DNA from 3 places in the Sporosarcina koreensis genome. Region 2 is predicted to be linked to each of the others. Evidence: predicted binding sites of a transcription regulator. Region 2 holds the regulator's gene; each other region holds the start of a gene.
What was found. The regulator LexA, encoded in region 2, represses DNA repair genes until DNA is damaged. The targets are predictions, from matches to a motif close to CGAACATATGTTCG.

Region 1 (2,277 bases), 190 kb from region 2:
TAGGAGATGCTGTGAGATGATTGCATCGGTTGCCGATCTTGCTTCGCTCGTCCCCAATTTCCCTTTCGTTTGTCCTTCGAATTGAAGAATCTCTTCAGGGATGCGGACCGAAATGATAGCGGAAATGCCTTCCCGAATATCCGAGCCATCGAGGTTTTTATCTTTTTCCTTCAATATGCCGGTTTTTCTTGCATATTCATTGAATACGCGCGTCATTGCGGTTTTGGCGCCGGTTTCATGCGTACCTCCATCTTTCGTCCGTACATTATTGACGAAGGAAAGGATCGTTTCAGAATAGCCGTCGCTGAATTGAAATGCGAATTCCACTTCAATCCCTTCCGCCACTCCTTCGAGGTATGCGACGTCATGAAGCACATCCTTCTCTTCATTCAAATAGGAAATGAATGCTTCGATGCCTGTTTCGTAATGGAATACATCATGTTTTTCGGTTCCTTCTTCTTTCAGGTCGATTTTCAAGCCTTTCAGAAGGAATGCGGATTCGCGCAATCGTTCCGACAACAATTCGTATTGGTATTTGATCGTAGAGAATATTGCTGGATCCGGTTTGAAATGAATCAATGTCCCTTTCTCACGAGTCGTTCCGATTTCCTCTAGCGTAGTGACCGGTTTGCCGCCATTTTCGAAACGTTGCCTATATTTTTTTCCATCGCGAAAAATCGTCACTTCCAGCCACTCGGAAAGAGCATTCACGACAGATGCGCCGACCCCATGCAGGCCGCCACTTGTCTTATAACCTCCCTGCCCAAACTTTCCGCCAGCGTGAAGGACGGTCAAAATGACTTCTACTGTCGGTTTTCCCGTCTTATGCATTCCTGTCGGCATTCCGCGACCGTAGTCCCGCACGCCGATGCTGCCATCTTTGTGTATCGTAACGTCAATTTCAGAACCATATCCTGCTAGTGCTTCATCAACTGCGTTATCGACGATTTCATAGACAAGATGATGAAGTCCCCGGGAATCCGTGGAACCAATATACATCCCTGGACGTTTTCGTACTGCATCAAGGCCTTCCAGCACTTGAATCGAATCATCATCATATGTGTAAATCTCTTCCTTCTTCGTCAAATCGCAACCCCCATCAAACGAATGTTCTCTTTTTCTTTATATACTATCGTATCGCTTCCTGTAAAGCTTGTCAAATCAACGTTTGAGGAAGCTCGCTCAATTAATTGTATAGAAGAAACCGGCTGATTGCAATGAGATGAGGAAAATCTAGACAATCGACTTATCTTCGCAACTTCGTACATTCCATTGTCGGCATTCGTCTGTTCTGCTAAACTTGAAACACATAACTATTCATTAAGATAAAGGGGAACGTCATGGAAATTATCATACTTATATTAATCGCATATGTGCTCGGTTCGATTCCTTCTGCATTGTGGGTCGGCAAACTTTTTTACAATACGGATGTCCGGCAACATGGCAGCGGAAACCTCGGCGCAACGAATACGTTCAGGGTTCTAGGAAAAACTGCAGGAATGGTCGTCACGATTCTTGATATTTTAAAAGGGACGGCCGCTGTATTGCTTCTTCTCTTGCCTTCTTTCAGTTCGGCAGGCATCCACCCGCTTCTGCTAGGCGTTTGTGCAGTAATCGGTCATATGTTCCCTATCTTTGCGAAATTTAAAGGCGGCAAGGCCGTCGCAACATCAGGCGGTGTTTTGCTGGGCTATAACTGGCCGATTTTCATTATCGTCCTGCTGGCATTCCTTATTGCCTTGAAGGTAACGAAAATGGTATCCCTCTCTTCGATGATTGTAGCAGTTGTCGGTTTCATGTATTGTGTCGGGTACTATTTCTGGACGGGTGACTTCTATCTAATGATCGTTGTCGGATTGATGGGTGTATTCATCTTCTACAGGCATCGCGCTAATATTTCCAGGATCAAAGCCGGAACTGAGCCTAAAGTGAATTGGTTGTAATACAATGGAAGCAGCAACCGAAAGGCGGGGATAAATAAATGAAAATCGTTTTATCGGATGATGCACTGAAGTGGTTTTATGAAGAGATGGAAGCCGAAGCAGGCGATTATATTAAATTCTTCGCAAGGTACGGTGGATCTAGTCCTTTGCATGACGGATTCTCGTTAGGCATAATGAAAGAGCACCCTGACGAATTGGCTGTCGAAACGGAATTGGCAGGCGTACACTTTTATATTGAACGCAGGGACTATTGGTTTTTCGATGAACATGACCTTCATGTAAATGTCGACCCGAAATTGAATGAACTTGTATATACGTATGAAAAAGCGTGATG
Region 2 (2,277 bases):
TATGCTTTTCTTTGAATATATGTACAGGCTTCAGTCCAAGTTCATCGGCAAGCCTTTTCAGTTCCTCTTCCTGCCTTGATAAAGAGGCTTCCTGGGAATCCTTTTCAGTGCTGACACGGCAATAGAGGACGCATGTCTTCATTTTCCCTTTCATCAATCTTCCCCTGCCAATTCAGTCATCATCGGGTCAGGCATGACTGATTCAATTTCCGGCAATTTCAATGTTTCTCCTGTTCTAATCGTCGTAGACTGCATGTCATTCAGCTCCATTACTTTTGCAATCCATTTCGTCGGCTGATCCTTTCCAGAATAGTCCTGTGCCAATCCCCAAAGTGTGTCCCCCTCGGCAATCGTTAATTCAACGAATGAAGTTGAAGCCGTCTTGGCTTCCTTCATGACAGCTGCCAACGTAAAGGCTGTGCAAAGGAATACAATCAAAAGGATAAAGCCATATTTTTGAATGAAAGTCATAAAAAACCCCTCCAAGAATGTTTGTTCGGAATACTTGTTCCCATTATAGGACACGTTTTTTAAGAAGTCAACAAAACTTTCGAACCTTTGTTTGCCAATTGGCCGAACACCTGTTATACTCTTTTTAAGAAACAATTGAGGTTACGGACCTTTGTTCGCACAATTGCTAAATTATGATTCTATTAATTGGAGGGGTGGAAAAATGAAGAAAATCTCAAAGAGACAGCAGGATATCCTATCATTCATTAAAGATGAAGTGAAACTCAAAGGTTATCCGCCTTCCGTGCGTGAAATCGGGGAAGCTGTCGGACTGGCATCAAGCTCAACCGTGCATGGCCACCTAGCCAGGTTGGAAAGCAAAGGGTACATCCGCAGGGACCCAACAAAGCCAAGAGCGATCGAAGTGCTGGATCCGGAAGGTCTGACAGCACTGAAAGCAGGTGTCGTCCATGTTCCGCTTGTCGGGAAGGTTACAGCAGGCTTGCCGATCACCGCAATTGAAAACATTGAGGAATACTTCCCGTTGCCGGATACATACGGCACGTCCGACGATAAGCTGTTCATGCTAGAAATTGTCGGTGATAGTATGATAGAGGCAGGTATTTTAAATGGAGATTATGTCGTCGTCAAGCAGACGCACACTGCCCATAACGGAGAAATTGTCGTCGCTATGACGGAAGAGGACGAGGCGACAGTGAAGCGCTTCTTCAAAGAAAAGGATTATTTCCGCTTGCAGCCGGAAAATGAATCGATGGAGCCTATTATCGTCAATAACGTTTCCATCCTTGGGAAAGTTGTCGGCGTTTATCGTCAGATTCATTAAACAAAAATCATTAATTAAAAATAGAGGATGACCTTGTCGATTTGTATCGACATGGATCATCCTCTTTTCATTTCAATCTTATATCATTTTCTCTTTTAACAGCTTATCCGTGGAAGACATGACTGCAGCCTTCACATGTTCATACGTCAATCCACCTTGTACATACGCCGTATATGGCGGACGTATCGGTCCGTCAGCCGTAAGCTCGATGCTGGATCCTTGAATGAACGTACCTGCTGCCATGATGACATCATCTGCATAGCCGGGCATATACGATGGTTCTGGTGCATAATGCGCATTTATCGGTGAATTCTCCTGAATCGTCCGGCAGAAAGCGATCATTTGGTCGGCATTGCCAAAATTCACGGATTGTATTAAATCAGTCCGCGGGGCCGAATAATGTGGTGTTGTATCGAATCCGAAACTTTCAAGGAATCCCGCTGTAAAGAGGGCGCCTTTTACGGATTGACTGACGACATGTGGCGCAATGAAAAAGCCTTGGTACATTTCCAGCAACGTATCTAGAGAGGCCCCTGCTTCTGCACCGATTCCAGGCGACGTCATACGGTATGCACATTTTTTCACAAGATCAGCACGTCCTGCTATATATCCACCCGTCCTTGCAAGTCCACCGCCAGGGTTTTTTATGAGTGATCCCGCCATGAGATCCGCACCTACTTCGATCGGTTCTTTCCTTTCAACGAATTCGCCATAGCAATTATCGACAAATACGATGATGTTTGGATTGATCGATTTGATGTATCGGACCATTTCACCGATTTCTTCCACAAGAAAAGATGGGCGGTCCGAATACCCTTTCGAACGCTGGATGCCGACCACTTTCGTCTTTCTATGGATATTCTTCTTCACTTCATCAAAATCGACAGAGCCGTCTTCGACCAAATCGATGTGCTTATATGTAATGCCGTAATCAATGAGCGACCCTGTGTCCTCCCCATTTCCGGAGACAATCGAATCAAGCG
Region 3 (2,277 bases), on a different contig from region 2:
TCCGGTTTGTGTTGGCAGCTGTTCTCATATACGCGGTGCTTATAGGGATTTCTTATTTAATACCTTTAATCCCATTAATGGGTTTGCTGATGTCCCTCTATTATTCATTCTGGAAGAAAAGAAGTGCAGCAAATCCGTTTCCTTATGAACATTTCATAACGCTCGAGCAAAATCGGATGATGCGTTTTTACCGATTCGCGAATTACTTCACGGACGTACCGCATTTGAAAGGGTCGGTCAGCCGCCGTGCTTGGCTCGGATTCCTTCTGCGATCAGCACAATTCGGACAGACATCGCCTCAACGCTATTTGCTGCGGAGGACGCTCATCCGGACGGATGATATATTTTGGCTCTGGGTCAGATTGACTGGATTGGCGGTACTCGGCGTGATTCTTATCCCGTTCCCGATTGTCGTATATATCTTTACCGGGGCTTTGGCATTTGCTTCATCCATCCAGTTGGTCCATGCATTGCGGGCGGGGGATGACTTCCGGATGGATATGCTTTTCCCGGAAATGGAAAACACGAGGATCCCTGCCATCCGCAAAACGGTTAGCGGCGTTCAGTTACTTCAGTCCATTTTTGTTCTTGTGACAGGTCTGATTGTAATCGGAATATCGCTGACGCCTGTCATTATGGCGGTAATTGTCGTCATCGTTTCCGAAGTGACAATCCGTGCTTCCAATGAAAAAACGGAAGAAGCTTGAATATTCATCGTGAAAAAATAATAATAGAATATTCCCAAAAACCTTGCAACTGATGCCCCATGTTAGGTATAATGAAAAAAAGGCATCAGGGGTGAGGGAGATGGAAAACAATTATTCATATGCCGAGTTCTTAAAAGCCGTGGGGAAAAATAGTACTTCGCTTCAAGCGGAGAGATTATTGAATGATATTTATATGGATCTATTCCTGAACCATATTCATCGGGAGCAAACGAAAAAACGCCTCTTGAAGCTGATTGATGTTGCGCTTGATGAAAAGGACGAGTACGCCTTCAACAATCTGACGGATGAACTGATGAAACTTGAAGAGAATTAATTGATCTGCAGCGGGCTGCCCGCTAGTCGTATACCGATTAGCCGTGCAGACCCGCTTTTTAATATTTGTAAAGGCTAGGAAAAGATGTGCTCGTAACGCTATGCTTTTACTCGCAAAAGCCGTTCTTCGCTGCGGTTTTTATTTTTATTTTGAACATACGTTCTCTTATTTCTTTGGACTTCGACTTGACTATGTTAAAATGAAGATAATTCATTTTGGGAGGGGCTTGTATGGTCCAAAAATTCGATTTAAAAGCTCCCTATGTTCCGTTGGGCGACCAACCTGCTGCCATTTCGAAGCTAGTAGAAGGCATACAGAAAGGCAAAAAGCACCAGACTCTATTAGGTGCAACCGGAACAGGGAAGACGTTCACCGTTTCAAATGTTGTAACTGAAGTTAATAAACCGACATTAGTCATTGCACATAATAAAACGCTTGCTGGCCAATTGTACAGCGAGTTCAAAGAATTTTTCCCGAATAATGCGGTCGAGTATTTCGTCAGCTTCTATGATTACTACCAACCGGAAGCATACGTGCCGCATACGGACACTTATATAGAAAAGGATGCAACGATCAACGACGAGATCGACAAGCTGCGCCACTCCGCGACGTCTGCCTTGTTCGAAAGGAATGATGTACTGATTGTCGCCTCCGTATCTTGCATTTACGGCCTAGGTTCACCGGAGGAATATGGAAAGCATGTCGTCTCGCTCCGGACAGGGATGGAGATTGGTAGAAATGAACTTCTTCGTCGATTCGTCGATATTCAATACTCTAGAAACGATATCAATTTCACAAGGGGTACATTCCGGGTGAGAGGGGATGTCGTTGAAATATTCCCTGCATCACAGGATGAGAACTGCATCCGCATCGAATTTTTCGGCGATGAAATCGACCGCATCCGTGAAGTGGACGCACTGACAGGGGAAATCTTAGGCGATCGTGAACACGTCGCCATCTTCCCGGCATCCCACTTCGTCACGGGCGAAGAGAAAATGGTGAAGGCGATTGCGAATATCGAAGCCGAATTGGAAGAACAACTCGCCAAATTGCGCAAGGAAGATAAGCTTTTGGAAGCGCAGCGGCTCGAACAGCGCACGCGCTATGATTTGGAAATGATGCGGGAAATGGGATTCTGCTCCGGAATCGAGAACTATTCGAGGCATCTGACATTAAGGCCGGCAGGGGCTACCCCCTATACATTGCTTGACTACTTCCCGGATGATTTCCTGATTG

Region 1: a site for LexA is predicted at 1,101-1,114, ahead of parE (DNA topoisomerase IV subunit B). Genes of this name have one in related genera too.
Region 3: a site for LexA is predicted at 1,192-1,205, ahead of uvrB (excinuclease ABC subunit UvrB). Genes of this name have one in related genera too.

The regions. Positions count from the first base shown of each region.
Region 1 is NZ_JBHSNP010000011.1:458,441-460,717, reverse strand. Features, by position in the region: gene parE (DNA topoisomerase IV subunit B) at 1-1,086, opposite strand, end outside; gene plsY (glycerol-3-phosphate 1-O-acyltransferase PlsY) at 1,341-1,943, shown strand; gene ACFPTP_RS08910 (HesB/YadR/YfhF family protein) at 1,982-2,275, shown strand.
Region 2 is NZ_JBHSNP010000011.1:270,455-272,731, reverse strand. Features, by position in the region: gene ACFPTP_RS07920 (YneB family resolvase-like protein) at 1-154, opposite strand, end outside; gene yneA (cell division suppressor protein YneA) at 154-471, opposite strand; gene lexA (transcriptional repressor LexA) at 674-1,294, shown strand; gene ACFPTP_RS07905 (methionine gamma-lyase family protein) at 1,373-2,277, opposite strand, start outside.
Region 3 is NZ_JBHSNP010000009.1:48,179-50,455, forward strand. Features, by position in the region: gene ACFPTP_RS04155 (ABC transporter permease) at 1-707, shown strand, start outside; gene ACFPTP_RS04160 (IDEAL domain-containing protein) at 808-1,041, shown strand; gene uvrB (excinuclease ABC subunit UvrB) at 1,272-2,277, shown strand, end outside.